2 linked regions of the Thermopolyspora flexuosa genome follow. The protein of the gene in region 1 interacts with the protein of each later gene in a pairwise test. Links are inferred from orthologs where the notes say so. Each region holds a gene or a part of one and is shown on either strand. Other genes may lie near its edges. The genes, in order: dprA and recA.

Region 1 (15,543 bases):
AGTACTCGGCGGTGATCTTACTGAACATCGCGGGCGTGACCCGGCCGGTGCGGATGCCGGCGAACTCCTCCCTCGCGACCTCCACCGCCTTGTCCATCTTTTCCTCGGCTTCGAGGAGTGTTTCGTCGATCATCGCGGCTCCCTATTTTTCCGCCGGACTCACCAGCGTGCCGATCTTCTCACCGCGTACCGCACGCAGGATGTTACCCTCGCCCATCAGGTCGAAGACCACGATAGGAAGGCCGTTGTCCATGCAGAGGCTGATCGCGGTGGCGTCCATGACCCCCAGACCGCGGGTGAGGACCTCACCGTAGTCGAGCCGGTCAAACCGTACGGCATCGGGGTTCGTGCGCGGATCGGCGTCGTAGACGCCGTCCACCTTGGTGCCTTTCAGCAGCGCCTCCGCCCCGATCTCGAGCGCGCGCTGGGCGGCGCACGTGTCGGTGGAGAAGAAGGGCGAGCCGAGACCCGCACCGAAGATCACAACGCGGCCCTTCTCCAGGTGGCGGATCGCCCGGCGCGGCAGGAACGGCTCCGCGACCTGCTGCATGGTGATCGCGGTCTGCACGCGGGTCTCCACGCCCCGCTTCTCCAGGAAGTCCTGCAGCGCCAGGCAGTTGATGACCGTGCCGAGCATGCCCATGTAGTCGGCCCGTGCCCGGTCCATGCCACGCTCGGAGAGCGCCGCCCCCCGGAAGATGTTCCCACCGCCGACGACCACGGCGAGCTGCACACCGACGCTGACCGCCTCGGCGATCGAGTCGGCAAGGCGCGCGACGACCGCCGGGTCGATGCCGAGCGGCTCGCCGCCGGCGAACACCTCGCCGGACAGCTTGAGCATGACCCGCTTCCAGCGCAGCTGCCCGTCCTGCGACGAAGCCGCCGACGTGGCGGGTGTCGTTCTCTCCTGCACGGCGGCGGCCTCCTCCGTTCTCGGTGGGCTGGATGTTCAGCCGGTCGTCCGATTCCTGCCTGTACCGGTTCGGCTTCGGCCCGGCCGGTCCGGCCGGGCCTGGCGGGTTCGGGTCGGCGGCGTCGCCCCGGGCGTCACCGCGGCCGGGACAACGCCGCGCTGCGACACCAGCCTACGGCTGCCCCACCCGGTACCGGGTGAAGGCGAGCACCTGCACGCCCGCCTCCTCGGCAACCTGGCGGATGGTCTTCTTGTTGTCCTTCACCCAGGCCTGCTCGAGCAGGGTGAAGTCGCGGTACCAGCCCTTGAGCCGGCCCTCGACGATCTTCGGGATGGCGGCCTCGGGCTTGCCCTCCTCGCGGGTCATCTGCTCGAAGACCCCGCGCTCCTTCTCGATGACCTCGGCGGGCACCTGGTCCGGGCTGAGGTACTTCGGCGCCATCGCCGCGGTGTGCTGCGCGATGTCCTTGCCGACCTGCGCGTTCGGCTTGTCGAGCTGGACCAGCACGCCGACGGCCGGGGGCAGCTGCGGGTCGGTCTTGTGCAGGTAGGAGGTGATGTAGCCGCCCTCGAGCAGCGAGAACCGGCGGATCTCGATCTTCTCGCCGAGCGCGGCGTTCGTCTCGTCGAGGTGCTCCTTGACCGTCTTGCCGTCGAGCTCGGACGCGAGCAGCGTGGGCACGTCGGCGGGCTTGGTCGCCACGATGTGGTCCACCACGCGGGCGGCGAGCTCCTGGAAGCGCTCGGACTTGGCGACGAAGTCGGTCTCGCAGTTCAGCTCGAGCAGCGCGGCGAGCGAGTCGCCCTCGTGCTTGGCCGCGACGAGGCCGTTGGAGGCGGTGCGGGACTCACGCTTGCCGACGTCCTTGGCGCCCTTGACCCGGAGGATGTCGATGGCCTTGTCGAAGTCGCCCTCGGCCTCCTCCAGGGCCTTCTTGCAGTCCATCATGCCGGCGGCGGTCAGCTCGCGAAGCCGCTTCACGTCGGCCATGCTCACAGAAGCCATTGTCCTGATTCCCGTGTTGAAAGTCCGTCTGGTGTTGTCGTTCGGGTGGTGCGCCGTCCGCCGGGCGGTCAGGCCACCCGGCGGTTCGGCTTCGCGGTGCCGTACGGACCGGCCGACGGCCCGCCGACGTCAGGCCTGCGGCTGCTCCCCGGCGGCCGGAGCGGTGCTCTCGCCGCTCTTCTCACCGCTCTCGGCCTGCTTCGCGGCCTCGGCGTTCTCCCCGGAGCCGGTGAGCAGCTCACGCTCCCACTCGGCGAGCGGCTCGCCCTCGGCAACCCCCGACGGCTTGTCCTCACCACCGCGCGTGGCGCCCGCGCGGGCCATGAGACCGTCCGCCACGGCGTCGGCGACGACCCGGGTCAGCAGGCTGACCGCACGGATCGCGTCGTCGTTGCCCGGGATCGGGTAGTCGACCTCGTCCGGGTCGCAGTTGGTGTCGAGGATCGCGACCACGGGGATGCCGAGCTTGCGGGCCTCGCTGATCGCGATGTGCTCCTTCTTGGTGTCGACCACCCAGATCGCGCTCGGCACGCGGTTCATGTCACGGATGCCGCCGAGGGTGCGCTCCAGCTTCTCCTTCTCGCGGCGGCGCATGAGGAGCTCCTTCTTGGTGAGCCCGGAGCCGGCCACGTTGTCGAAGTCGATCTCCTCGAGCTCCTTGAGGCGCTGCAGCCGCTTGTGCACCGTGGAGAAGTTGGTGAGCATGCCGCCCAGCCAGCGCTGGTTCACGTACGGCATGCCGACGCGCTTGGCCTGCTCGGCGATGGCCTCCTGCGCCTGCTTCTTGGTGCCGATGAACAGGATGGTGCCGCCGTGCGCGACCGTCTCCTTGACGAAGTCGTAGGCGCGGTCGATGTAGGACAGCGACTTCTGCAGGTCGATGATGTAGATGCCGTTGCGCTCGGTGAGGATGAAGCGCCGCATCTTCGGGTTCCACCGGCGCGTCTGGTGGCCGAAGTGGACGCCGCTCTCCAGGAGCTGCCGCATCGTGACGACGGGGGCCATGGTCTGGACCTCCATGGTCGTGTGCCCGCAGGCACGGCCTCGGTTACCGCGAAGGCCGGCGGCCTTCGCCCTGACGCCCGGCACCGAACAGCCGGAGCGCATGCTCCGGACCGAGAGTTCGGCCTTCGTGCGGGCGTGCGAAGTCGGCCCGATCAGTACGGGCCACCGGAAAGTCTACCGGTAACCGCCTCCCCTCCCGACCGTCGTCTTGACAGCGCGGCCGCTTTGTGAGCCGAGGGCGCCTGTGGTGGGCCATGCCCGGTTTCCCGCTGCCCGGGTGGCCCGGTGAACACGCGTCACCGCCTTGGCGACGCGGTATGGGGCCTCCCGGCATCCATGCCCGCTGACCTCGGGCGACACCCGCCACTGCGGGCGTCGGGCGCGATCTGTGGCCGGTGACGCCGCCCGCGACGAGGAAGGCGGCCCCGTTCCCGGCCGGTCCCGTGACGCTCACCATGCCCTGACGCCGACGGGAACAAACGACACCGGTGACGAAGATTACGGAATTACCACGAACACGGCGGCCCGCGCGCAGCCACCGAATCACCCGCTCGCGGGCCACGGAGGACCGGCCCGGGCGGTCACGCCGTTCCACGACCTGGCCCTCTGGCAGGCGCGGCCCTCTTGAAGGGCCGACCCGGACGGCTCGCGCCGCAGCGGCCGATCGCCCCACCTCCGGAGCGCCGCCGGTCACGAGCGCAGCGAACGCCGTATGCGCCGGCGTGCGGTATCCGGCCCGACGCCGCGCCCCGGGCGGGCCGGAGCCGAAGGACCGAATCACCGGCCGCGAATACCATCGCGCTCGTGTCGATCCGTGAACTCGTCATCCTCGGCACCGCGAGCGCGGTTCCCACCCGCCTGCGCAACCACAACGGGTACCTGCTGCGCTGGGACGGGGCCGGTTTCCTGTTCGATCCCGGCGAGGGGACCCAGCGGCAGATGCTGCACGCCGGGGTGACGGTGCACGGCATCGACTGGCTGTGCATCACCCACTTCCACGGCGACCACTGCCTCGGCGTGCCCGGCGTGGTCCAGCGCATCGCCCGGGACGGGGTGCCCCACCCCCGTACACGCCGTCTACCCGGCCGGCGGGGAGGCGTACTGGCGGCGCCTACGGCACGCCGCGGAGTTCACGGACACCGAGGTGATCCGGCCCGTGCCGGTGAGCGGTGCCGTGGCGGAGTTCGACGCCGGACCGGTCAAACTCACCGCCCGCCCGCTCTCCCACTCCGTGGACGCCTACGGCTACCGGATCGACGAGCCCGCGGGCATCCGAATGCTCCCCGAGCGGCTCGCCCGGTACGGCATCACCGGCCCGGCCGTGCGCGAACTCCAGGCCTCCGGCCGGGTCACCGCCCCGGACGGGTCCACCGTGTTGCTCGAGCAGTGCAGCGTCCCCCGCCCCGGCCAGAGCGCGGCGTTCGTCATGGACACCCGCCTGTGCGACAACGTGTTCGCCCTCGCCGACGGGGTGGACCTGCTCGTCATCGAGTCGACCTTCCTGTCCACCGAGAAGGACCTCGCCGACACCTACGGCCACCTCACCGCGGCGCAGGCCGGCCGGGTCGCCGCCGAGTGCAACATACGCCGCCTCGTCCTCACCCACTTCTCCGAGCGCTACTCCACCGACGACGAGCCCCGCTTCCTCGCCGAGGCCGCCGAGCACTACACCGGCGACATCGTCCTCGCCCGCGACCTGCTCCGCGTCCCCGTCCCCAAGCGCACCACCCCTCCGGCCACCTCCTGACCGCCTCGTCCACCTTTGCCGCCCTGTCTGTGCCGACCGGCCCCGGCGCGGGACGGCCGGGAAGGCGATGTGCGCCCCACGACCGGCCGACAGGCCGGCCACCGGTGCCGGCATGAGTCGGGCGACATCGTCGAGCCGCCATGTCGCCGAGACCTCGCCATGGCGATCACCGCGACGCTCGTGGAGGAAATGGCGGAAAGCGCGACACGTGATCCGCAGTCGTCCACAGAATCCCGTTCGCCGCCGCGGGGAGCGGGTCCGCGCCGCGAGAGTTCGGCACATGACCTGGCTTTCGACCCGGCCGCGTCTCCTCCTGCGGACGGCGTCCCGGCTCGGCGTCCGCGCCGCAGCCCGCGCGCGGGGCGTACCCGCCCTGACCGCGCTCGCCGTGTTCATGCTCGCCACCCCGACGCCGACGCCCACGGTGCCGGAGACACTCGAACCGCGCTGGCGCGCCCCGCTGGCCCCGCCGATCCGGGTGCTGCGACACTTCGCCCCTCCCTCTCTGCCGTGGCTGTCCGGGCACAGGGGCGTCGACCTCGCCGCCGAGCCGGGGACACAGATCCACGCCGCCGGGGCCGGACGCGTCGGGTACGCGGGCGACGTGGCCGGGCGGGGCGTGGTCACGATCCTGCACGAGGGCGGGCTGCGCACCACGTACCTGCCGGTGCGCCCGCTGGTCGAGCGTGGCGCGACCGTACGGCCCGGCGACGTGATCGGCGTGCTGGAGCCGCTGCCCGGCCACTGCCCCACGTCCTGCCTCCACTGGGGCCTGCTCCGCGGGGACCGGTACCTTGACCCGCTCCTGCTGCTGGGCCACGCCCGGGTACGGCTGCTTCCCATCTGGGGCGTCCCCTTCGGCGCTCCCGGCGGGTGAGCGCGCCGAGGCGGAAGGCGGCACAACCCTCGATGAGCTCGCGGACGCTCCGCCCACCCAGCCGAGCCACTGCGCCTCGGGAACAACGACGATCCCCGCGCGGAGTCTGACGCTCGGCCGCTGCTCGCCCGCTGACAACCGACCGGCAGGCGAAACGCTCGGCGCCCCGATCCGCTGCTTCCCATCTGGCAGGCTCCCCTCCGCGCTCCCAGCCGGATGCGCATGCCGGGCAGAATGCCCCTGATGAACCCGCAGTCGTCGGCCCGCGCAGCCGAGTCCCCAACGCCTCGGAAACAACGACGATCACCATGCGGGCCTGACGCTCGGCCGCAGCTCGCCCGCTGACAACCGACCGGCGGGCTCGGCTTCGCGCCCGCGGGCTCCCGCCGGATCGAGGACGACACGCTCGGCAGCCGCCGGTACGTGGTGGGCCTGCGCGACGGCCGCCGCCTCGACGTCACCGTGCTCGACCGGGACCGGCAGGTCGCCGGGCTGGTCTACCGCATCTGGCGGCGGCTCCGCCTGCACACCGAGAGCCGCCACCGTGATCCGGTCGCTGCGGCCGAGCTGAAGCGCGAGGCGCTCATGGCGTACGCGGCGCACGCCGCCGGGGCGAACATCCCGGAAGCGCTGGTTACGCGGCACCTCGATCCGCTGTTTCCGGTCTGGCAGGCTCCCCTCGGCGCTCCCAGTCGGATGCGCATGCCGGGTAGAAGGCGGTATCGCCCCCGATGAACCCGCAGTCGTCGGCCCGCGCAGCCAAGCCCGCAGCTCCACGCGAGCAGTGACGATCACCGCTTGATACGGCCCTCAGCGCGGCGCACCGTCCGGCGACCGAGCGGTGGACGATACACGGGTGACGCGGTGCCTGGAACCGTCCGTCGCGCTGCTGATGGCCGCCCGCCCGGCCGTACCTGCCTCGGCGGCTCAGCGACCGCGGTCCGGCCGCACCCGCCAGCCGCGCCGGTGGCGTTCGACGTATCCGGCGGCGGCGAGGCCACCGAGGCAGCTGAGCACGGTGGGCAGATCGACTCCGGCCGCCACCGCGATGGTCGCGGGCCCGGCGCCCACTCCCGCAGGCACCGCGTCGAGTACCCGGCGCATGGGCTCGCTGAGCAGGTCGCGGGGAAGCACCGGTCCCCGGCGCCGGGGCGCAAGGTCGTCGCCGATGACGCCGACCAGCTCGACCACCTCGTCGGCGTTCGTGACGCAGACCGCCCTGCCCTCCCGGATGAGCCGGTGGCATCCGGCCGAGGCGGCGGAGGTGATCGGGCCCGGCACCGCGCCCACCGGGCGCCGCAGCGACTCGGCGTGGCCGGCGGTGTTCAGCGCGCCGCTGCGCAGGGCGGCCTCCACGACGACCGTGCCACGGGACAGCGCGGCGATGAGGCGGTTGCGGACCAGGAACCGGGATCGGGTGGGCCGCACGCCCGGCGCGCACTCGCTGACCAGGAGGCCGTTGTCCCGTACCGCGCGGAACAGGTCGTGGTGGCCGAGGGGATAGTCGACGTCGGTGCCGCAGGCGAGTACCACGATCGTCGGTGACGCGCTCGCCAGGGCGCCGCGGTGCGCCGCCCCGTCGATCCCGTAGGCGCCGCCGGAGACGACCGTCCAGCCGGCGTCGCCGAGGGTGGCGCCGAACTCGGCCGCCACGTGCACCCCGTAGGCGGTGGCGGCGCGGGAGCCGACGACGGCGACCGACCGCAGGCACGAGAAGCGCAGGTCGGCGTCCCCGTGCAACCACAGCCCGTACGGCCGGGCCGTGCCGAGATCGTCGAGCTGGGTGGGCCACTCGACGTCGCCCGGCACGATGAGCCGTGCCCCCACGCTTTCCCCTGCGGCGATGTCCCGCTCCGGATCGGCAAGCTCGAGCCGTGCCCGCCACGCCTCGATGAGCCGCGGCAGATCACCCCGCGTCCCGACGACCACCGGCCCCGCCCGCTCTCCGGGCGCGGCGCCATCCGCGCCATCCGCGTCCGTTTCCCCACCGGCACCGGTCGATCCGCCACCGTCCGGGCCGCCACCGTCCGTGGATTCGGCCGTCTCCCCGTCCGCGGACCGGGTTGGGACGCCAACGTCGGCAGGTGCCACGGCACCGTCCCGCGCGGTCTCCTGGGCCGCGCGGCACTCGGCGGCGAGCTCACGGGCAAGACGCCGCGCGTCTCCGCCCTGACGCAGCCGCCGCAGGATCTCCACGGCCCCGAGATGGTCGAGCAGGTGACCCATGACCCGCTCACCCGGGTCGGCGACGCGCATCAGCGTGGCCCGGGCCGCACGCTCGTCGTCGGAGACCGGTCGCGCGGCGGATCCTGGGCTCTCGGCGTGCGGGTTCACCATGCGGCACCACCTGCCTCGGAACCACCCGACCCAAGGCGAAGCCTGTCGAGCGCAGGGGCCGCGGATTCCGACCCCGCGGCACCGGCCGGCAGCCGTCCCCGATCACCACGATGTCCGGGCGGGCCGCTGCGGCGAACCGGCACATCGGCGACGCGAGGCTCGCCGTCTCGACGGTCCCGTTCGCCAGGAGGTGGCTGCCGGTGCGGAGCGATGACGGCTGCTGGACGGCCGCACGGCACAGACGCGCGTATCGCGACGCGGGTGAAAGGGCGGGTGTGGCGGATGTTCATGGCGCACCTCGCCAGAGGGTGAGGGCCGCGTGGGTCTCGTCGGCGGTGGGACGGTCCTTGCCTGCGAGATCGGCGAGGGTCCACGAGACCCGGATGGCGCGGTCGACGCCGCGGGCGCTCAGCTCGCCGGTGTCGAGGCACCGCTGGAGCGGCGCCATCGCGTCCTCGGGGATGCGGAGCTCGCGGTGGAGGACCGAGGTGGGGACCTCGGCGTTGCAGCGCCACGGCGTCCCGGCGAGGCGGCGGGCGGCGCGTTCGCGGGCGAGCAGGACGCGCTCGGCGACGGTCTTGCTCGACTCGATGAAGCGGCGGTCGGCGAGCAGCTCGCGGCGGGTGAACCGGTGGAGGGTGACCTTCACGTCGACGCGGTCGAGCAGCGGGCCGGAGAGCCGGGCGAGGTAGCGGCGGCGGATGTTGGGGGTGCAGCCGCAGCTGCCACCGGCCATGCCGGCCTGGCCGCAGGGGCAGGGATTGGCGGCGAGGACGAGGAGGAACCGGGCGGGAAAGGTCACGGCGCCTGCGGCCCGCGCCACGGTGACCACGCCCGACTCGAGCGGCTGGCGCAGCGAGTCGAGCACCGTGGCGGGGAACTCCGGCGCCTCGTCGAGGAAGAGCACGCCCCTGTGGGCGAGGCTCACCGCGCCGGGCCGTACCAGGCCGGTGCCGCCGCCGATGATCGCCGCGGCGGTGGCGGTGTGGTGCGGGGCGACGAACGGCGCGCGGGTCAGCAGCGGGCTGCCGGGCGGCAGGGCACCCGCCACCGAGTGGATCGCGGTGACCTCCAGCGCCTGGTCGCGGTCGAGCGGGGGCAGCAGCGTGGGCAGGCGCTCGGCCAGCATGGTCTTGCCGGTGCCCGGCGGGCCGAGCATCCACAGGTTGTGCCCACCGGCCGCGCAGACCTCGAGGGCGTGTCGCGCCTCCGCCTGGCCGACCACGTCGGCGAGGTCGAGCGGGCGGCGCGCCTCCCACAGCCCGGTCGGCTGGGGCACCGCCGGGTGCTCCGCGGCTTCCACGCCGTCGCCGTGCCCGGGACCGCCGGCGTCCGCGGCGGCACCCGTCGCCTGGTCCTGCGCGTTCCCTGTCTCGGCGGTACGGGCCTCGGGCGGATCCGCGGCGTCGATCGGCGACCGGCCGTGCGCGCCGTCCTCGCGCAGCCACTCGACCAGGCGGGCGAACGAGCTTGCCGGGACGATGGTGATGTCGGGCACCAGGCGCGCCTCGGCCGCGTTCGCCGCGGGGACGATCGCGGTGCGGGCGCCCGCCTCCGCGGCGGCGAGCACCGCGGGCAGCACGCCGCGCACCGGGCGGATCGATCCGTCGAGGCCGAGCTCGCCGATGAAGAACGGCTCCGCGATCCGGTCCGGGTGTACCAGCCGCGCGGCTCCGGCGATCGCGACGGCGATCGCCAGGTCGAAGTGGCCGCCCTTCTTCGGCAGGCCGGCGGGAAACAGGCTCACCGTGATCCGGGCGTCGGGCCAGGCGAACCCGCTGTTGATGACGGCCGAGCGGACGCGGCCCCGCGCCTCGCTCAGCGCGGTGTCGAGAAGGCCGATCAAATGGATGCCCGGCACGCCGCGGCCCACGTCGGCCTCGACCTCCACCACCCGGCCGCTGATGCCGACCAGCGCGACGCAGCGGGTGCGGGCGACGGGCATTCAGCTCACCCCCCGCTCGTGGCGGACGACGAACTCGCCCGCGAACCGCTCGAGCGCCACCACGTCGACCCGCACACGCGCGAACCGCTCGCGCCGACCGGCCAGCCAGCGGGTCGCGAGGCCGTACAGCCTGGCCACCTTCTCCGGGGTCACCGCCTCCAGCGCCGTGCCGTGACTGTGCCCCGAGCGCGTCTTCACCTCGACCGCGACCAGGGTGTCGCCGTCCCGCGCGAGGATGTCGACCTCGCCCTCCCGGCAACGCCAGTTGCGTTCGAGGATGCGCATGCCGGAGTTCCGGATGAACGCGGCCGCGATCTCCTCGCCGTGTCTGCCGAGCGCATTACCAACGGCCATGGGACCACCTCCGGCCCACAACCATCGCGGGAGCGGCACCCCGGCACGGCGTTAGAGCGCGATTCTGTGGACAACCACGGCCTGTGGAAACAGCCGGCCGAGCCGTACGAACGGCGGCGCGATCAACGGAGAGGCGGGAGGTTCGACCTCACGGTCGGACGGCCGCGATGCGAGACACGGATGACGGCGACGACCACCCCGTGACACGGCAGGGCGCCAGGGGACGCGCCCATCCGCCCCTCGAGGCCCACGGCGGGCGGAGACCCGGGGCACCTCGGCCAGGCACCGGTGGCCGGGCGTCGTCGATGGGAGACGCGTACGACGGTCAGCGGAGACCGTAGGCGGGCCACTGCCCGCGTACCGCGACGATCGGCGTGCCGCTCACGAGGCCCCTGCCGGCTCGCCCGGTGCCTCCGCCGAGGCACCGATCGGCTCGGGCGCCGGGCGGGCGGGGCGCAACGGATCAGCTCGAGAAACCCTCCTTGGGCATCTCGAGGTCGGGCTTGGCGAGTTCCTCGATGTTGACGTCCTTGAACGTGACCACGCGGACGTTCTTCACAAACCGCGCGGGGCGGTACATGTCCCAGACCCAGGCGTCCTGCATCCGCACGTCGAAGTAGACGTCCCCGTTCTCGGCCGTGCGCACGTCGAGATCGACCGAGTTGGTGAGGTAGAACCGCCGCTCGGTTTCGACGACATAGGTGAACAGGCCCACGACGTCGCGGTACTCCCGGTAGAGCTGCAGCTCCATCTCGGTCTCGTACTTCTCGAGATCCTCTGCGCTCATTCCGGTCCTCCTGTTCCGTGCTTCTGGGTCGCATGCACCTGGTCTCGCGCGGTCGGTGCCCGATATCGCGCCGCATCGCGCCCAGATCGGCATGCCCGATCAGGCAACGCCGGCCCCCAGTTCATTGTCCCGTATCCTCTCCCCCCTGCCGGACCGCGCCACCGTCACGAACGAGAAGCGGTGGTGCGGGCTCGGCCCGTACCTGGCGAGCGCCGCCCGGTGCGCGGGGGTGACGTACCCCTTGTGTTCGGCGAAGCCGTACTCCGGAAAGGACTCGTGCAAGGTGGTCATGATGCCGTCCCTGGTCACCTTCGCCACGATGGACGCGGCCGCCACGCAGGCCGCTACCTGATCCCCCTTCCAGATCGCCAGGGACGGCGCCGGCAGCCCCGGCACCGCGAAGCCGTCGACGAGTACATACCCGGGCTCACAGCTCAACCCGGCGACGGCACGGCGCATCCCGGTGACGTTGCACCGGTGCAGCCCGCGGGCGTCGATCTCGGCCGGAGGGATCACCACGACGTGCACGGCACGCGCCGTCGCCATGATGCGCTCGTACAGCTCCTCCCGCCGCGCGGGCGTGATCAGCTTGGAGTCGGTGAGCCCGTCGATCTCGCGTCCCAGGATGACCGCGGCGACCACCAGCGGCCCGGCGCAGGCACCCCGCCCCGCCTCGTCGACCCCGGCGATCGGGGACAGCCCTCGCCGGGCGAGCGCACGCTCGTAGCCGTAGAGTCCCGAATCCCGCCGGACGACGCTCGGGCGCGGCCGATAGGCAACAGTCATGACAGTACGCAGCGTATGCCGCCTCGCGCCGCGGCGGCCATACGATAACCGCCACTCCCGGCCCGGCCGTCCCGTCCCGCGCGGGCGCCGAGCGGCAGGGCGCGGCCCACGGCGGAGCACGTCACCGGGACGCCGACGCACCGGAGGGCGAGGGGACCTTCTCGAAGGCGTTCGTGGACAGCAGCTTCATCCGGGACGGCGGCCAGTACACCGCCCACGCCCGGCCCACCACCGCGTCCTCGGAGATCGTGCCGGAGTGCTTGTCGTTGATGAAGGCCCGCGAGTCACGCGACGCGACCCGGTGGTCCCCCATCACCCACAGCCGTCCCTTCGGCACCTTCACCTCGAAGGACTCACCCGAGGCGTAGTCGCCGGGGTGGAGGTACTCCTCGTCGACCGGCACGCCGTTCACCGAGAGCCGGTGCTTCTTGTCGCAGCACTTCACCGTGTCGCCGCCGACCGCGATGACCCGCTTGATCCACTCCTGGCCGTCCCAGCCCCTGAACACCACGACGTCGCCGCGCTGGGGCGGGCCGGACAGCCGGTTGACCAGCACCCGGTCGTGCTCGAGCAGGGTGTTCTCCATCGACTCCGACGGGATCCAGAAGGTGCCGATGACGAACGCGCGCAGCAGCAGCGCCACCACCACGCCGCCGGCGATGAGCATGAGCGACTCCAGCCAGGCGCTGCGCTTCTTCGCCGGCCGGGTGCTCGCCGTCTCCCCGTCCTTCTCGTCCGCGGCGGCCGCCGGCGCAGTGGCCTCCTCGCTCGGGGCCGCGGGCGCGTTCTCGGGCACGTTGCCCGTGTCGTTGCCGGTACGGCTCATGCCAGCTCACCCACCGGGCGCGTGAGGCGGCGCCGCAGCGCCATGATCGGCAGCGCGCCGATGCAGCCGAGGATGAGCGGCGCCTGGCCGGTCACCGCACCGGCGGCCTTGAGCGCCGCCTGGTTGAAGGTGTCCGGGATCGGCAGGGTGCCCATGCGGGAGAACGGCCACACGATCACGAAGGCGCGCCCGATCACCCGGTCCTCCGGGATCGTGCCGCCCCCGGGGTCACCCTGGTGCGCCCGCGAGTCGAGGGACACCGAGCGGTGGTCGCCCATCACCCACAGCCGCCCCTCCGGCACCGTGATCTCGAAGGGCCGCTCGGAGGGCTGGTCGCCCGGGTACAGGTAGGAGCTCTCGTCGAGGGGCACCCCGTTGACCGTGATGCGCCCCTCGCTGTCGCAGCACTTGACCTTGTCGCCCGGGATGCCGATGACGCGCTTGATGTAGTCCTTCTCCCCCGGCACGAACCCGAACGCGGTGCCGAGCCACCGGGCGACCGCCGCCACCGGGTTCGACGGCTCCTCGATCTCGACCTCGGGGTCCCAGGAGTCCACGCCGGAGAACACCACGATGTCGCCGCGCTCGATGTCGCGCACGTGGTAGACGAGCTTGTTGACCAGGACCCGGTCGTTGGTGAGGAGGGTGTTCTCCATCGACTCGGACGGGATGTAGAAGGCCTGGACGACGAACGTCTTGATCACGAGCGCGAGCGCGAGCGCGACCACCACCAGCACCGGCAGTTCCCGCCAGAAGGAGCCCTTCTTCTCCTCCTTGTCCTTCTTGCCCTTCCCCTTCCCGCCCTGTGCGGCGGGCGGCTGAGTGTCTTCAGCGACCACGTCCACCTCGTCCCCGGCGGGGCGGCGGGCCGGTGCGCCGTACCCCTGGTCCTCGCTAGCCATCGCTGACGAGCCTAGATGATATGGCCCGCGCCACGGGCGTCCGACTCGACACGATCACACGAGAAATGGCCCGCGCCAAAGGCGGCACGGGCCATTTCATTGCGATCGAGGCTACTTGGCCGCCGGGGCCGCCTCACGCCGCTCCCGAATGCGGGCGGCCTTACCGCGCAGGTCCCGCATGTAGTAGAGCTTGGCACGGCGGACGTGGCCACGGCTCACCACGACGATCTTCTCGATGACCGGGCTGTGCACCGGGAACGTGCGCTCGACGCCCACACCGTAGCTCACCTTGCGGACGGTGAAGGTCTCCCGGATGCCGCCGCCCTGCCGGCGCAGCACGAAGCCCTTGAAGACCTGGATGCGGGACCGGTTGCCCTCGACGACACGGACGTGCACCTCCAGCGTGTCACCCGGACGGAAGTCCGGAATGTCGGTGCGCATCGAGGCCTTCTCGAGTTCCTGGATCGCGGTGTGCATGACAGCGGTTCCTCATCAAACGCGAGCGCGCGGAGGTCCACCCGGTCACGCCGACGCGCGACGGCGAGGGGGACACACGCACTGGGCTGGATACGTCTACCTGGCCGGGACGGTGGCGACCCGGCCGACCGCGCCAACCGTGCGTCCGATCGCGAGGTCGAAGACAGTTGGCAACAGCGATTCAGTCTGCCACAGGTTCGCTCCCGGCGCGAAACAAAGCGTCCGAGCGGGGTGCGTTCTCCACCGATTTGCCCCGGTCCCGTCGCCACCGGGGCACCGAGGTACGGCCGGCCGTCAGGCGACGCCGGGCCGCTCGCCCTCGACGGCCGGTTCCTCCTCGGCCGCCGGTTCGCCGCGGACCGCCCGCCACGCCTCCTCGAGCACCTCGCGGTCACGCCGGTCGAGCGTCGCCGGGTCGAGCCGGGCCGCGAGGTCCGGCCGCCGCTCCACGGTACGGCGCAGCGCCTGGTCGCGCCGCCAGCGCGCGATCGCGGCGTGGTGCCCGGACAGCAGGATCGGCGGCACCTCGTGCCCCCGCCACACCGGCGGCTTGGTGTACACGGGGCCCTCGAGCAGGTTCTCCATCGCCCCCGGCGCGAACGAGTCGTCGGCCACCGAGCAGACGTTGCCGAGCACGCCGGGCAGCAGCCGGGCCACGGCCTCGACGATGACGAGCACCGCCGCCTCGCCCCCGGCGAGCACGTAGTCCCCGATGCTCACCTCGTCCACCCGCAGCCGCTCGCGGTACTCCTCGACGACACGGGCGTCGATGCCTTCGTAGCGTGCCGGGGCGAACAGCAGCCACGGCTCCCGGGCGTACTCGAGCGCGACCTTCTGGGTGAAGGGCCGCCCGCTCGGGGTGGGCACGACGAGCCGCGGGAGCGCGCCCTCGGTCTCGGCGGACGCGATCACCGCGTCGATCGCCTCGGCCCAGGGCTCGGGCTTCATCACCATGCCGGGGCCGCCGCCGTACGGCGTGTCGTCCACGGTGCGGTGCACGTCGTGGGTCCAGTCCCGCAGCTGGTGCAGCCGGATGTCGAGGATGCCGCGGCTGCGCGCCTTACCGATGAGGGACACCTCGAGCGGCGTGAAGTACTCGGGGAAGATCGAGATGATGTCGACGCGCATCACACGGCCTCGTCGGGGTTGAGCAGCCCGCGCGGCGGGTCGATCACGAGCCGCCCGGCGGCAAGGTCCACCTCGGGCACGATCGCCTTGACGAACGGGACGAGCACCTCGCGCCCCTGGTGCCGGACGACGAGGAGGTCCTGGCCGTGGTGGAGCACGTCGGTCACCTCGCCGACGACCTCGCCGCCGACCGTGGCCACCTGCAGGCCGATGAGCTGGTGGTCGTAGAACTCGTCGGGGTCCTCCGGCGGCGGCACGTCCGCCGAGTCGATGAGGAGCAGCGTGTTGCGCAGCCGCTCGGCCGCGTTGCGGTCGCTCACCCCCTCGAACCGCAGCAGCAGCACGCCGGAGTGCCAGCGCCTCCCCGCCACCACGAGCGGCCCGGCCGACGCCGGATCGGTGGCGAACTCCGCCCCGGGCGCGAAGCGCCGCTCCGGATCGTCGGTGCGGACC
Region 2 (15,619 bases), 160 kb from region 1 along the record:
GCCCGCCCGGGTACGGCGCAGCGCCAGGATGGGCCCGTCGGCGATGAGATGGTGCGGCGCGGCCTGGGTGACCTCGACGGTGACCATGTCCCCGGGGCGGGGACGGCCGTGCCCGCCCGCGGGGGTGAAGTGCACCAGCCGGTTGTCCGGCGCGCGGCCGGTCATGCGGTGCGTCGCGTCGTCCTTGCGGCCCTCGCCCTCGGCGACCAGCACCTCGAGCACCCGGCCCACCTGTGCCTTGTTCTCCGCCCAGGAGATGTCGTTCTGCAGCGCGACCAGCCGCTCGTACCGCTCCTGGACCACCTCGCGCGGTACCTGGTCCGGCATGGTCGCCGCGGGCGTGCCGGGCCGGATCGAGTACTGGAAGGTGTACGCGCCGGCGAACCGGGCCTCCCGCACCACGTCGAGCGTGGCCTGGAAGTCCTCCTCGGTCTCGCCGGGGAAGCCGACGATGATGTCGGTGGTGATCGCCGCGTCCGGGATCGCGGCGCGCACCCGCTCGAGGATGCCGAGGAAGCGCGCGGCGCGGTAGGAGCGGCGCATCGCCCGCAGGATGCGGTCCGAGCCGGACTGCAGCGGCATGTGCAGCGACGGCATGACGTTCGGCGTCTCGGCCATCGCCTCGATCACGTCGTCGGTGAACGCGGCCGGGTGCGGCGAGGTGAACCGCACCCGCTCCAGGCCCTCGATGCCGCCGCACGCGCGCAGCAGCTTGCTGAACGCCTGACGGTCGCCGAACTCCACGCCGTAGGTGTTGACGTTCTGCCCGAGCAGGGTGACCTCGAGCACGCCCTGCTCGACGAGGGCGCGCACCTCGGCGAGCACCTCGCCGGGACGCCGGTCGCGCTCCTTGCCGCGCAGCGACGGCACGATGCAGAACGTGCACGTGTTGTTGCACCCGACCGAGATCGCCACCCACGCGGCGTAGACGGACTCGCGCCGGGTCGGCAGCGTCGAGGGGAAGACCTCCAGCGACTCCTTGATCTCCACCTGCGCCTCGCGCAGCACGCGGGCGCGCTCGAGCAGGACGGGCAGCGAGCCGAGGTTGTGGGTGCCGAAGACCACGTCCACCCACGGGGCCCGCCGGATGATCTCGCCCTGGTCCTTCTGCGCCAGGCAGCCGCCGACGGCGATCTGCATGCCGGGGTGCTTCGCCTTGATCGGCCGCAGGTGGCCGAGGTTGCCGTACAGGCGGTTGTCGGCGTTCTCCCGCACCGCGCAGGTGTTGAACACCACCACGTCGGGCGTCTCACCCTCGGCGGCGGGCAGGTAGCCGGCCTCCTCGAGCAGCCCGGCGAGCCGCTCGGAATCGTGCACGTTCATCTGGCACCCGAAGGTCCGTACCTGGTACGTGCGGGCGCCCTGCTCGGAGACAGTCATCGCACTCACAAGGGTAGGCGTTCGGCGGACCGGCCGTGGCCGGACCGACGAGGGCCGTGCGCGGGCGGCCGGGAGCGGCCCGGCGCCGGTCCGCGGCGGAATTCTCCGCCCGCCCGGCGCTTCGCGCTGGGCGAAAGAGCAGGTGACGCCGCCTGTCAAGAGGACTTCCCGTAGATCGAACGCAGCACGTAAACGTGCCGTGACCTGATCGGTACCAGCTGGTTAGTGACGTTTGGCCCTCACCCACCTACGTTGTTGACCATGACGGAGACCGGGGGGTCCACTCCTCTTGTCAGGCTTGAGGGTGTCAACAAGTATTTCGGGGACCATCATGTCCTGCGTGATATCAATCTGACCGTTTCCCGCGGCGAGGTTGTCGTGGTCATCGGCCCGTCCGGCGGCGGCAAATCCACGCTGTGCCGTACGATCAACCGGCTGGAGCCGATCGACTCTGGAACGATCACCTTCGAGGGCAAGCCGTTGCCGGCCGAAGGGAAAGCGCTCGCCAGGCTGCGCGCCGACGTGGGCATGGTCTTTCAGTCGTTCAACCTCTTCGCGCACAAGACGATCCTGGAGAACGTCACGCTCGGCCCGATCAAGGTGCGGAAGATCCCCCGGGAACAGGCCGAGCGGCGGGCCATGGAGCTGTTGGAACGTGTCGGGATCGCCGCCCACGCGTCGAAGTACCCCGCGCAGCTCTCGGGCGGTCAGCAGCAGCGCTGCGCCATCGCCCGCGCCCTCGCGATGGATCCCAAAATGATCCTCTTCGACGAGCCCACCTCCGCCCTCGACCCCGAGATGGTCCAGGAGGTGCTCGACGTGATGATCGGGCTCGCCCGGGACGGCATGACGATGATGGTCGTCACCCACGAGATGGGATTCGCGCGTCGCGCCGCGAACCGCGTGGTGTTCATGGCCGACGGCCAGATCGTCGAGGAAGGCGAGCCGGAGCGGTTCTTCACCGATCCCACAACGGAGCGGGCGAAGGATTTCCTGTCAAAGATCTTGACGCACTGATTGTCGGGGCGACCGGCCTCCCCGGAGAAAACGAGGTAACGAAAATGCGGATACGACGTTTGGCGATGGCGCTCACCGCCGCCGGCGCGCTCACCCTCGGCCTGGCCGCCTGCGGCGGCGGTGGCGAGGGCTCGGACGGCGCCACGGCGGCCGGTGACGGCTCGGTCGTGGACAAGATCAAGAACACCAAGCGGGTCGTCGTCGGCACCAAGTGGGACCAGCCCGGTCTCGGCCTGAAGTCCGGCGCCGGCGAGCCGGAGGGGTTCGACGTCGACGTCGCCAAGTACGTGATCAAGGAGCTCGCGGGCGGCGAGGACGTGCAGATCGAGTGGAAGGAGTCGGCGTCCTCGAACCGTGAGGCGTTCCTCGCCAACGGCACCGTGGACATCATCTTCGCCTCGTACTCGATCACCGAGGAGCGCAAGAGCAAGGTGACCTTCGGCGGGCCGTACATCATCGCCCACCAGGACACGATGGTCCGCGCGGACGACAACCGGATCCAGAAGGCCACCGACCTCGCGGGCAAGCGCATCTGCCAGGCCGCCGGGTCCAACTCCTACAAGCGCATCACCGACCCGCCGCCGGACGGCCAGCTCGACCTCGACGCCCAGCTCGTCGGCGCGGCGAACTACTCCGAGTGCGTGGCCAAGCTCGCGGGCAACAACCTCGACGCGGTCACCACCGACGACCTCATCCTCGCCGGGTTCGCCCAGCAGGGCGGCGGCAACTTCAAGATCCTCGGTGACCCGTTCACCGACGAGAAGTACGGCGTCGGCCTGAAGAAGGGCGACGTCAAGACCTGCGAGGCGGTCAACCAGGCCATCCAGAAGATGTACAGCGACGGCACCGCCAAGCAGCTGCTCGACAAGTGGTTCGGCAAGACGCAGGGCCTGAAGCTGCCCACCGAGGCACCGCCCGCGGAGGGCTGCTCCTGATCGACCGCTGACCGACTCACGTGTGGCGGCCGGGGCCCGACTCCGGGTCCCCGGCCGTCGCCGTACCCACCGGGTGGAGCTCGATGGACGAACTGATCAAGTACGCTCCGGACCTCGCCGTGGGCTTCCTGCACAACCTGCAGATCGCGGCCCTCTGCGCGGTCTTCTCCCTGATCCTCGGCACGATCCTGGTCGTCATGCGGGTGGCGCCGACGCCGGTGCTGCGCGCGGTCGGCACCGTGTACGTGAACGTGGTGCGCAACACCCCGCTCACGCTGGTGCTGGCGTTCTGCGCGCTCGGCCTCAGCGACACCCTGGGGCTGATCTTCTCCGACACGCCGATCACCAACAGCTTCTGGCTCGTCGTGCTCGGCCTGTCGGCGTACACGGCGACCTTCGTCTGCGAGGCGCTGCGCTCCGGCATCAACACGGTGCCGCTGGGTCAGGCGGAGGCGGCCCGGGCGATCGGGCTCACCTTCTCCCAGTCGCTGCGGCTGATCATCCTGCCGCAGGCGGCCCGGTCGGTCATCGCGCCGCTCGGCAGCGTGATGATCGCGATGACGAAGAACACCACGGTGGCGATCGCGGCCGGGTACCTCGCCGAGTCGGCCTTCGTCATGCGTGACACCTTCGACGACACCGGCGTGTCGATCCCGATCTTCCTCGGGCTGGCGGCCGCGTTCATGGCGGTGACGCTGCCGATCGGGTTCTTCACCGGCTGGCTGGCCAAGCGGATGGCGGTGGCGCGATGAGCTCGCAGGCGAGCGTCCTCTTCGACGTGCCCGGGCCGCGCGCCCGGCTGCGCAACAACATCCTCACGCTGCTCACCGTCGTGGGGATCCTCGCGGTGGCGTACTTCGTGTACGTCAAGTTCGACGAGAAGGGCCAGTGGAGCGCGATCCTCTGGCGGCACTTCCTCGAGGCCAAGACCTGGACGGACTTCATCATCCCCGGGCTGATCGGGACGCTGAAGGCCGCCGCCCTCGGGTCGGTGTGCGCGCTCGTGTTCGGCGCGGTGTTCGGCCTCGCCCGGCTGTCCGACCACTGGTGGATCCGCGTCCCCGCGGGCGCCGTGGTGGAGTTCTTCCGGGCGATCCCGCTGCTGCTGCTCATCTTCTTCCTGTTCTTCCTCGCGCCGAGCGTGTTCGGCGGCGGCGACTACACGCTGCTCGCGCTGGTGACCGGGCTCACCCTGTACAACGGGTCGGTGCTCGCCGAGGTGGTGCGGGCCGGGGTGCTCGCCGTGCCGAAGGGGCAGTCGGAGGCGGCGTACGCGATCGGGCTGCGCAAGAGCGGGGTGCTGTGGCTGATCCTGATCCCGCAGGCGGTCACCGCGATGATGCCCGCGATCGTCAGCCAGCTCGTGGTGCTGCTCAAGGACACCGCGCTCGGGTACATCATCGCCTACCAGGACCTGCTCAACATGGGCTTCGTGATCCTGCCGGCGAACTACTTCGGCACCCGGGTGTCGAGCGCGATCGTCATCGCCGTCGTCTACATCGGGCTGAACATGGCGCTCAGCGCCCTCGCCACCTGGCTGGAGAAGCGCAGCCGCCGCAGCAGCAAGACGAGCGCGAAGCCGGTCGCCCCGCCCTCCGCCACCGGTGTCGGCGCCCCCGGCGCCGGCGTCGCGGGTGGCACCCCCGGCATCTGACGGCCGCGCCGTACGCGGCGGAACGCCCACGGCCTTTCATCGGGCGGGACGGACGCCTGCGGGCACATGAGTGCCCCGGGGTCGTCCCGCCCGGTGCCGTTGATGACGCCTTGTCATTGCGCTCCGGCGTCTCGGTGAGGGGCCGACGCCGGCCCGCGAGACGAGCGGGACGACCGGCAGGTGAGGTCACCGCCGCATCTCCGGTGTCGCGTAGCGGCCGGTCGATCCGGGCGGCTCCCGCCCGATCTCGGCGCGTACGCCGCACCGACGGATCCGCCGTCCACGGTCGTCGGAGGCGGCACACGGGCCGGAATACGGCTCGACGAGCCGTGCATCGGCCGCCCGGTGGCCGTGTCGCCTAGCGGGCGTACTCGGTGGCGCGGGACTCGCGGACGACGGTGATGCGGATCTGGCCGGGGTAGGTGAGCTCCTCCTCGACCTGCTTCGCCACGTCGCGGGCGATGACCTGGGCCTGGATGTCGTCGACCGCGTCCGGCTTGACCATGACCCTGATCTCGCGGCCCGCCTGCATCGCGAAGACCTTCTCCACGCCCTCGTAGGACTGGGCGATCTGTTCCAGCCGCTCCAGGCGCTTGACGTACGCCTCCAGCGACTCGCGGCGGGCGCCGGGGCGGCCCCCGCTGATCGCGTCGGCGGCCTGGGTGAGCACGGCCTCGACCGTGCGCACCTCGACCTCGTTGTGGTGGGCCTCGATGGCGTGCACCACGTCCTCACACTCGCCGTACCGGCGGGCGATCTCGGCGCCGATCATGGCGTGACTGCCCTCGACCTCGTGGGTGAGGGCCTTGCCGATGTCGTGCAGCAGCGCGCAGCGCTTCAGCAGCGTCGGGTCGAGGCCCAGCTCGGCGGCCATGATGCCGGCGAGGTGCGCCGACTCGATCAGGTGCTTGAGCACGTTCTGGCCGTAGGAGGTGCGGTACCGGAGCTGGCCGAGCAGCGTGACCAGCTCCGGGTGCATGTCGGTGAGGCCGAGCTCGACGAGCGCGTCCTCACCGGCGCGCACGCACAGCTCGTGCACCTCGGCCTTGCTGCGCTCGTACGCCTCCTCGATGCGCTGCGGGTGGATGCGGCCGTCGAGGATGAGCTTCTCCAGGGTGAGCCGGGCGGTCTCCCGGCGTACCGGGTCGAAACACGAGAGCAGTACGGCCTCGGGCGTGTCGTCGATGATCAGGTTGACGCCGGTGATCGACTCGAAGGCGCGGATGTTCCGGCCCTCGCGGCCGATGATGCGGCCCTTCATCTCGTCGCCGGGCAGGTGCAGCACCGAGACCACGGACTCGGCCGTCTGCTCGGTGGCGAGGCGCTGTACGGCGAGCGTTATGATCTTGGTGGCGCGCTTGTCGGCCTCCCTGCGGGCCTCGGCCTCGATGTCCCGGACGAGCAGCGCCGCCTCGCGCTTGGCCTGGTTCTCGATCGACTGGATGAGCTCGTTCTTGGCCTGCTCGGCGGTGAGCCCGGCGATGCGTTCCAGCATCACCCGGCGCTCTTCCTCCATCTGCTCCAGCTCGGCGCGCCGGTCGGCGAGCCGGGTCTCGGTCTCGGCGAGCTTCTTGGCCCGCTCGGCCTGCCGTCGCGCCTCCTCGTCGAGCCGCTGCTCCCGCTCGGCGAGCCGCCGCTCCCGGCGCTCGAGGCCCGCCCGCAGCTCCTTGAGCTCGGACTTGAGGATCCGCGTCTCCTCCTCGACCTCTTTGCGCATCTGCGCGACGGTTCGCGCGGCCTCCTCGGACTTGCGGAGGATCTCCGCCGCGTCGCTGTTCGCCTTGTCCCGGATCTGGGCCGCCTCGCGGCGGGCCTCCTCCAGCTCGTTCTGGGCCTCGGCTATCTGTTCGGGTGTCGGGCCGGACGGCGCTGATCGGCGTTCGGCGCCCGTACGGCGGATCAAGACGATGAGTGAGATGAGTGCGGCAGCCGCGACGACGGCGAGTACGAAAACGGCAACCGTCAGCGCGATGTCGCCCATGCGCCCACCCACTCCTCGCGTCTCGATTCCGCCGCGCGAGGGGTCACATACGCACAGTGACGGATTACGGTGACGCTAGACGGACAATACGGCTCTCAGCACTGGTCTATCGACCACCTGGATCCGGTCACCAGGCGAAAACAATCTTCTACGTCCGTTACTCACCGTTATGTCAATCCGCACTGCGCGGAGTAACTCCTCACTATGGTCGAGATTAGGTGTCAATGCGGCAACGAGCAAGCCACGAGCGGGCAAAGGCATCGCCGAAAACCGAGGCACGGGCGCCGCCCCGCAACCAAAGTGCCTGCTACGGCCGCATTTTCCCCAACCCAAACCGACCCAATCGGATCCGCCTGATGCCGCCGTCCCGAACACGGCCGGTGGCACCGTGCGGCCACGGCGCCGGCGATCCGGCACCGTGCATCGATACCGAACACCGAACGGGCGGCCGTGATTCCGCCGGTCACCACGCCCCGGTCACGGCGTTCCTTTCGACCCGATAAGGACCTGTATTAGCCCGCTCGCACCCCTCGGCGACCACGCCGCCGCGGCGCCCGCGGCACCCGGGGCGCTCGGCGGCGCCGCTCGGCGGCCCGTGGCCGGGCTCCGGGCGGCGCCTCAGGGCACGTCGTCGCCGGTGGTCTCCTCCGGCTCCCAGCCCTCCAGGTCGTCGAGCGGGCGGCCCTCGGCCTCGACCTCCGCCTCCAGCGCCTCCCGGACGACGCGGTAGGCGAGGCCGGGTGAGTAGCCCTTGCGGGCGAGCATGCCGCCCAGGCGGCGGGCCCGGGTGGCGGTGGGCAGGCCGCGGGTGGCGGGCAGGCGGCGGGCGACGAGGCGGCGCGCGGTCTCCAGCTCCTCCTCCGGGTCGAGGCGGGCGACGGCGTCACGGACGGTCTCGTCGGCGACGCCCCGGTGGCGCAGCTCCGCGGCGAGGGCCTTGCGGCCCAGGCCGCGCCCGGCGTGCCGCGAGTCCACCCACGCCTCGGCGAACGCCTTGTCGTCGATGAGGCCCACCTCCTGGAAGCGGGCCAGCACCGCCTGCGCCGCGTCCTCGGGCACGCCCCGGCGGCGGAGGGCGTCGGCGAGCTGTGCCCGGGTGCGCGGCGCGGCCGTGAGCAGGCGCAGGCAGATGGCCCGCGCGACCGCCTCCGGGTCGGCGTCGGGCCCCTGGCTCGCCAGGGTGCCCTCGGCCGGCCCGTCGGGCGGCCATCCCCCGCCCCCGCGCCCGCGGGTGCGGCGTCGCGGGCCGGGTGAACCGGACGGCGGCATGGTCCCGTCGATCAGACGTCACCCGGCCGGGGCGCCGCCGCGGCCTTGGCGGCCCGGGCGGACGCGGCGGCCGCGGCACGGCCGGTGGTCCCGGCGGTACGGCCGGCGGACGCCGCGGGCGCCGCGCCCGGGCCGGCCGCGGGGGCACCGGCCGGAGGCTGGGCGGGGGCGTCGATGCGCGGCCCGACCCCCAGCTTCTCCTTGATCTTCTTCTCGATCTCGTTCGCGATGTCCGGGTTGTTCTTCAGGAAGTTGCGGGCGTTCTCCTTGCCCTGCCCGAGCTGCTCGCCCTCGTACGTGTACCAGGCGCCGGACTTGCGGATGAAGCCGTGCTCCACGCCCATGTCGATGATCCCGCCCTCGCGGGAGATGCCGACGCCGTAGAGGATGTCGAAGTCGCACTGCCGGAACGGCGGGGCCATCTTGTTCTTGACGACCTTCACCCGGGTCCGGCTGCCGACCGGCTCGGTGCCGTCCTTCAGGGTCTCGATGCGGCGGATGTCGAGGCGAACCGAGGCGTAGAACTTCAGCGCCTTACCACCGGTGGTGGTCTCCGGGCTGCCGAACATCACGCCGACCTTCTCGCGCAGCTGGTTGATGAAGATCGCGGTGGTACGGGTCTGGCTGATGGCGCCGGTCAGCTTGCGCAGGGCCTGGGACATCAGCCGGGCCTGGAGGCCGACGTGGCTGTCGCCCATCTCGCCCTCGATCTCCGCCTTCGGCACGAGGGCCGCCACCGAGTCGATGACGACCACGTCGATCGCACCGGAGCGGATCAGCATGTCGGCGATCTCGAGAGCCTGCTCACCGGTGTCCGGCTGCGCGACGAGGAGCGCGTCGGTGTCCACGCCGAGCTTCTTGGCGTACTCCGGGTCGAGGGCGTGCTCGGCGTCGATGAAGGCGGCGATGCCGCCCGCCTTCTGCGCGTTCGCCACCGCGTGCAGGGCGACCGTGGTCTTACCGGACGACTCCGGACCGAAGATCTCCACGATCCGCCCGCGGGGCAGGCCGCCGATGCCGAGCGCGATGTCCAGCGCGATCGACCCGGTCGGGATCACCTCGACAGGGGCACGCGCCTCGTCGCCGAGACGCATGACGGAGCCCTTGCCGAACTGGCGCTCGATCTGGGCGAGCGCCGTTTCCAGGGCCTTCTCGCGGTCGTTGGCTGCCATGGATGCCCCCTGTGAGGGTTGTGGGTCCTGTCGGTCACCAGCAAGCTATGGGGTGCCGCCGACAATTTCCCGGCGACACTCGCCTTCCGCGTGGTGGCACCTTTACCGGCGGCGGCCACCTCAGCATAGCCGAACTGCTGTTCGATCGCGCGGCCAATCGGCCCTCCGCGTGGCTTCGCACGCAGATACCGGGACGAATCGAACGCGCAGGTCGGCGCCGTACCGGCGGATCCCGTCCCCGGCGCCGTCCCGCCCGCGGCCGGCTCCCGCACCCGGCCCTCACGGGCGCCGCCGCCCGGCCGCGCCACGGCACCGCCGCCGCGCCGTACCGGGCCGGAGGCGCCGGCTCACACCGGCGTGGCGTTCAGCGCAGCTTGGGGTCGACGTCGACGGTCGCGCAGACCGCACGCCAGACGTCCTTCGCCGACTCCCCGTCGGCGAGGGCCTGCACCACGGTACGGTGCCCCAGCTCGGCGATGACGAAGTCCCGCGCCCAGGACTCGGCGTACGTCTCGCCGAACTGCCGGTGCATGCGATCCCAGAAGTCTGTTAAGCGCACGCCTCCAGTATGAGACGCTTCCATCAGTGGGCCGCACGGCTCACGGATTGGAGGCCCTATGAAGAGGCTCACCCGCGCCCAGCGGCGCGCCCACCGCGCCAAGCGCCGACTGCTGCGTTCCCGGCAACTGCAGGCCGTGCAGCAGGCCCGCCGAGAGCGGCGGGAACGCAAGGGAGGCTAGTCCCGGCCCGCGGCGAGCGGCTTCCGGCCGACCGGAAACGTCGGTGGCGGGGGGCAGGATGGACGCATGGCGCTCGACCACTTCAGCGCGGTGACCCGGCAGTGGTTCGCCGATGCGTTCGCACAGCCGACGGCGGCGCAGGCCGGGGCGTGGGCCTCGATCGCGCGTGGGGAGAACACCCTCGTGGTGGCCCCCACCGGTTCGGGCAAGACCCTCGCCGCCTTCCTGTGGTCGCTCGACCGGCTCGCCACCTCGCCCGGCGTCACCGACCCCATGCGGCGCTGCCGCGTGGTGTACGTGTCGCCGCTGAAGGCGCTCGCCGTGGACGTGGAGCGCAACCTCCGGGCCCCGCTCGCGGGGCTGCGGCAGACGGCGCGCCGGCTCGGCCTGCCGGTTCCGGACATCTCGGTGGCGGTGCGCTCCGGTGACACCCCCGCCGAGGACCGCCGCCGGTTCGCCGCCAAGCCCGCCGACATCCTCATCACCACGCCCGAGTCGCTCTACCTGATCCTCACCAGCCGGGCGAGGGAGGCGCTGCGGGGCGTGGAGACGGTGATCGTGGACGAGGTGCACGCGGTCGCCGGGACCAAGCGGGGCGCCCATCTCGCGCTCACCCTGGAGCGGCTGGACGTGCTGCTGGAGCGGCCCGCCCAGCGCATCGGCCTGTCCGCCACCGTGCGCCCGGTCGGCGAGGTCGCCACGTTCCTCGGTGGCGTGCGCCCGGCGGTGGTCGTCCAGCCGCCCCACGAGAAGCGGCTGGAGATCGAGGTGGTCGTCCCGGTGGAGGACATGGCCGAGCCGCCGCCTCCGGACCGGGGCGGGCCGGAGGCGGAGTACGGCGCGCCGCCCGCCGAGCGGGGACGCGGCATCTGGCCGCACGTGGAGGAGCGCCTGCTCGACCTGATCGCCGCGCACCGGTCGACGATCGTCTTCGCCAACTCGCGCCGTCTCGCCGAGCGGCTGTGCACCCGGCTCAACGAGCTGGCCTTCGAACGCCGCACCGGCCACAACGGCGCCGCGAACGGCTCCGCGGCCGGAGGCCCCGGCACGCCCGGGACCGCCCCGGCTGCGGGCGGCGGCGCGGGCGGCGACGGCGCGGGGAACACCGCCCCGCCCCCGGGTACGCCGCCGGCCCGCCTCGCCCCGGCCGAGATGATGGCGCAGGCCGGAGCCGGCCGCGGCCTGCCCGCCGGACCGGCCGGTGAGGTGGCGCGGGCGCACCACGGCTCGGTGTCGAAACAGGAGCGGGCGCACATCGAGGAGGAGCTGAAGTCCGGGCGGCTGCCCGCGGTGGTCGCCACCTCCAGCCTCGAGCTCGGCATCGACATGGGCGCGGTCGACCTGGTCGCGTGCGTGGAGGCGCCGCCGAGCGTGGCGAGCGGCCTGCAGCGCATCGGCCGCGCCGGGCACCGGGTGGGCGCGGTGTCCAAGGGCGTCATCTTCCCCAAGTACCGCGGCGACCTGGTGCAGACCGCGGTGGTCGCCGAGCGCATGCGGCGCGGCGAGATCGAGGAGCTGCGCTACCCGCGCAACCCGCTCGACGTGCTCGCCCAGCAGATCGTCGCGATGTGCGCGATGGACGAGTGGACCGTCGACGAGCTGGAGACGGTGGTACGGCGGGCCGCGCCGTACGCGACGCTGCCGCGGTCCGCGCTGGAGGCGACGCTCGACATGCTCGCCGGGCGGTACCCGAGCGAGGAGTTCGCCGAGCTGCGCCCCCGCATCGTGTGGGACCGGGTGACCGGCACGTTGCGGGCGCGGCCGGGCGCGCAGCGGCTCGCGGTCACCAGCGGCGGCACCATCCCCGACCGCGGCCTGTTCGGCGTGTACCTCGCCGGCGGGGACAAGCCCGCCCGGGTGGGCGAGCTCGACGAGGAGATGGTGTACGAGTCGCGGGTCGGCGACGTGTTCGTGCTCGGCGCCACCTCGTGGCGGATCGAGGACATCGGCCCCGACCGGGTGCTCGTCTCCCCCGCCCCCGGACAGCCGGGAAAGCTGCCGTTCTGGCACGGCGACGCGCCCGGCCGCCCGGTCGAGCTGGGGCGGGCGATCGGCGCGTTCCTGCGCGAGCTGTCCGGGGCGAAGGCCGAGCAGGCGGTGGCGCGGGCCCGCGCGGCCGGTCTCGACGATTACGCGGTCGGCAACCTTCTCGCCTACCTGCGCGAGCAGCGCGAGGCGACCGGGTACGTGCCGGACGACCGCACGCTGGTGATCGAGCGGTTCCACGACGAGCTGGGCGACTGGCGGGTGGTGGTGCACTCGCCGTACGGCGCGCCGGTGCACGCCCCGTGGGCGCTGGCGATCGGCCGGCGGCTGCGCGAGCGGTACGGCGTGGACGTGCAGGCCGTGCACTCCGACGACGGGATCGTGCTGCGGGTGCCGGACACGCTCGAGGGCGCCCCCTCGGACGTGGCGGTGTTCGATCCCGAGGAGATCGAGCGGATCGTCGTCGAGGAGCTCGGCGGGTCGGCGCTGTTCGCCTCCCGGTTCCGGGAGTGCGCGGCGCGGGCGCTGCTGCTGCCCCGCCGCCATCCGGGCCGTCGTACGCCGCTGTGGCAGCAGCGGCAGCGGGCCGCGCACCTGCTGGGGGTGGCGAGCAAGTACGGCTCGTTCCCGGTGGTGCTGGAGACGATGCGCGAGTGCCTGCAGGACGTGTTCGACGTGCCCGGGCTCGTCGCGCTCATGCGGGACATCGCCGCGCGGCGGGTGCGGGTGGTGGAGGTGGAGACCTCGCAGGCCTCGCCGTTCGCGGCGTCGCTGCTGTTCCGCTACGTCGAGGCGTTCATGTACGAGGGCGACGCGCCGCTCGCCGAGCGGCGGGCGCAGGCGCTCGCCCTCGACACCTCGCTGCTCGCCGAGCTGCTCGGCCAGGCGGACCTGCGGGAACTGCTCGACCCGGACGTGATCGCCGAGACCGAGCGGGAGCTGGCCCGGCTCGACCGGCCGCTGCGCGACGCCGAGGACCTCGCCGACCTGCTGCGGTCGCACGGCCCGCTGCTCACCGAGGACGTCACGATCCGCGGCGGCGATCCCGCCTGGCTGACCGAGCTGGAGGCCGCCCGGCGGGCGATCCGGGTGCGGGTCGCCGGGATCGAGCAGTGGGCGGCGATCGAGGACACGGCACGGCTGCGCGACGCGCTCGGCGTGCCGCCGCCGGTGGGGGTGCCGCAGGCGTTCCTCGAGCCGGTGCCCGACCCGCTCGGCGACCTGGTCGCGCGGCACGCCCGCACCCGCGGGCCGTTCGCGGCGGCCACCGCGAGCACCCGCTTCGGCCTCGGCGTCGCCGTGGTGACCGACGCGCTGCGCCGGCTCGCCGCGGAGGGCCGGGTGGTGTCCGGCGAGTTCCGGCCCGGCGGGCGCGGCGAGGAGTGGTGCGACGCCGGGGTGCTGCGGCTGCTGCGCCGCCGGTCGCTCGCCCGGCTGCGGCGCGAGATCGAGCCGGTGGCACCCGAGGTGCTCGCCGCGTTCTCCCCGGCCTGGCACGGCATCCCCGCCCCCACGCGGGGCCCGCACGGGATAGACGCGCTGGTGACGGCGATCGAGCGGCTGCAGGGGGCGGCGGTGCCCGCCTCGGCCCTGGAGACGCTCGTGCTGCCCGCCCGGGTGCCCGGGTACACGCCCGCGATGCTCGACGAGCTCACCTCCTCCGGTGAGGTGATCTGGGCGGGCCAGGGGTCGCTGCCCGGCGGCGACGGGTGGGTGGCGCTGTACTTCGCCGACACCGCGCCGCTGCTGCTGCCCGAGCCGGCCGAGATCACCATGACGCCGCTGCACGAGGCGGTGCTGGAGGCGCTGTCCGGCGGGGGCGCGCTGTTCTTCCGCGACCTGTCCGACCGGGTCGGATCGCTCGACGACTCCGCGCTCGTCGCCGCCCTGTGGGATCTGGTGTGGGCGGGCCGGGTGTCCGGCGACACGCTCGCCCCGCTGCGGGCCGCCCTCGGCACCGGCAGGCCCGCGCACCGGCCGCGCACGACGCGCAGGCGGCGGGCCGTACTGCCGACGCGGAGCGGGCCGCCCACGGTCGCGGGCCGGTGGTGGGCGCTGCCGTCGCCCGCGGCCGATCCGACGCAGCGGGCGCACGCGCAGGCCGAGACCCTGCTGGAACGGCACGGCGTGCTCACCCGGGGCGCGGTCGCGGCCGAGCGGCTGCCCGGCGGCTTCGCCGCGGTCTACCAGGTGCTGCGGGCCTTCGAGGAGAGCGGCCGGTGCCGCCGCGGCTACTTCGTGGAAGGGCTCGGCGGCGCCCAGTTCGCGCTGCCCGGCGCGGTCGACCGGATGCGCGCCATGGCGCCGTCCGCCTCGGCCACCGTCTCCGGCGGCGGTGCCCCGGAGCGCAGCCCTCAGGCGGTGGTGCTCGCCGCCGCCGACCCGGCCAACCCGTACGGCGCGGCCCTCCCCTGGCCGGACCGCCCCGGCGACCCGGGCCACCGGCCGGGCCGAAAGGCGGGCGCCCTGGTCGTCCTGGTCGGCGGCCGCCTCGCCCTCTACGTGGAACGTGGGGGCAAGAGCGTGCTCTCCTTCGCCGAGGAGGACGAGCTGCGGGCCGCCGTCGACGCGCTCGCCGCCGCCGTCCGCGGCGGCACCCTCGGCGCGCTCACCGTGGAACGCGCCGACGGCGTCCCGATCACCGAGTCCCCGCTCGCCGCCGCGCTCGAGGCGGCCGGGTTCCACCCCACGCCGCGCGGGCTGCGGCTGCGCGTCTGACCGTCCACGCTCGACGGCGCTCCCCGCCTGACCGAAGTCACGAGAGCGGATGCCGGCACGGGAAGGTGCGGCCGCATCCGGTGCGACACCGGTCCCGTGGCCGCCCCGTCCTGCGGACGGGAGCGTCCTCATCGGCGGGCCGACCGTTCGAAAGACTCGGGGTCCCTGACTTGGTCGCCCCTGCAGCGGAGTGCCATGAAACAACGCATCCGGCGCAGGGCGGGAGCGCGCGGATGCCGACCGCCTGCCGATCACCGCGGGGCCGGCTGCCGTGAGCGCCCGCCGACGGCAACTCGAATCACGAAGATCGATCGGGCGGCCCCCAGGCCGCTCAACGGGCTCGGGGTTACGGACAGGGCCGCCCCTGCAGCGGCGGGCCATCTGACGAGGCTCCGATGCAGGGGCGGGGGTTAGCCGGTGGCGGCGCGACCCGCGCGGTTCGACGGGTCGTGCGCCGCCACCGGGCGCGAACGCCGCTAGCAGGGCTGAACCTGGCTGACCTTGTAGCCGAAGCTGCCAACGTTGTTCTGGAAGCCACTCGTGATGATGTGCTTCTGGCCCTTGTTCCAGCGGCTGCCGTGCTCGTAGAGGCACCAGTTGCGTCCGGTCCTGTTCCTCGCCGACAACACGTGGTCGTTGAGCTTGCCGCCGGCGACGTTGGCGAGATCGCGGACGCCGTGGCGGAGCTCGAGCCGGGCCCCGGTGCCGTTCGTCCCCCAGTAGATGCAGAAGGCGCCGGGCGAGCACTGCCAGCGGGCCTGGGCGTG

What was found.
Region 2: the proteins of dprA (region 1) and recA interact in binary tests that used the Bacillus subtilis proteins (3 or more experiments, as listed by UniProt). The link is inferred for Thermopolyspora flexuosa from one-to-one orthologs.

Annotation. Positions count from the first base shown.
Region 1 is NZ_VFPQ01000001.1:3,815,497-3,831,039, forward strand. Bases 5,477-8,381 are described here. They hold dprA (DNA-processing protein DprA), read right to left. Parts: upstream 7,478-8,381; coding sequence 6,476-7,477; downstream 5,477-6,475. Other genes in these bases: FHX40_RS16170 (M23 family metallopeptidase), read left to right, coding at 5,477-5,548; FHX40_RS25520 (hypothetical protein), read left to right, coding at 5,972-6,283; FHX40_RS16185 (YifB family Mg chelatase-like AAA ATPase), read right to left, coding at 8,172-8,381. In the rest of the region: frr (ribosome recycling factor), read right to left, coding at 1-133; pyrH (UMP kinase), read right to left, coding at 143-841; tsf (translation elongation factor Ts), read right to left, coding at 1,086-1,919; rpsB (30S ribosomal protein S2), read right to left, coding at 2,049-2,924; FHX40_RS26295 (MBL fold metallo-hydrolase), read left to right, coding at 4,351-4,671; more of FHX40_RS16170, read left to right, coding at 4,952-5,476; more of FHX40_RS16185, read right to left, coding at 8,382-9,830; FHX40_RS16190 (YraN family protein), read right to left, coding at 9,831-10,184; FHX40_RS16195 (DUF2469 domain-containing protein), read right to left, coding at 10,648-10,971; FHX40_RS16200 (ribonuclease HII), read right to left, coding at 11,071-11,757; lepB (signal peptidase I), read right to left, coding at 11,879-12,583; lepB (signal peptidase I), read right to left, coding at 12,580-13,485; rplS (50S ribosomal protein L19), read right to left, coding at 13,597-13,962; tRNA (guanosine(37)-N1)-methyltransferase TrmD, read right to left, coding at 14,257-15,090; ribosome maturation factor RimM, read right to left, coding at 15,090-15,543. UniProt on the Bacillus subtilis protein: Protein that helps load RecA onto ssDNA during transformation. Binds cooperatively to circular ssDNA, is able to bridge different segments of DNA. Favors the loading of RecA onto SsbA- or SsbB-coated ssDNA and formation of RecA-DNA filaments.
Region 2 is NZ_VFPQ01000001.1:3,655,087-3,670,705, forward strand. The notes cover bases 7,329-10,309. They hold recA (recombinase RecA), read right to left. Parts: upstream 9,409-10,309; coding sequence 8,248-9,408; downstream 7,329-8,247. Other genes in these bases: FHX40_RS15505 (regulatory protein RecX), read right to left, coding at 7,586-8,236; FHX40_RS15515 (DUF3046 domain-containing protein), read right to left, coding at 9,773-9,967; FHX40_RS26080 (hypothetical protein), read left to right, coding at 10,026-10,148; FHX40_RS15520 (Lhr family helicase), read left to right, coding at 10,215-10,309. Outside these bases: tRNA (N6-isopentenyl adenosine(37)-C2)-methylthiotransferase MiaB, read right to left, coding at 1-1,380; FHX40_RS15480 (amino acid ABC transporter ATP-binding protein), read left to right, coding at 1,642-2,397; FHX40_RS15485 (glutamate ABC transporter substrate-binding protein), read left to right, coding at 2,442-3,332; FHX40_RS15490 (amino acid ABC transporter permease), read left to right, coding at 3,416-4,084; FHX40_RS15495 (amino acid ABC transporter permease), read left to right, coding at 4,081-4,986; rny (ribonuclease Y), read right to left, coding at 5,345-6,967; more of FHX40_RS15520, read left to right, coding at 10,310-14,852; FHX40_RS15525 (peptidase inhibitor family I36 protein), read right to left, coding at 15,329-15,619. UniProt on the Bacillus subtilis protein: Multifunctional protein involved in homologous recombination, DNA repair and competence.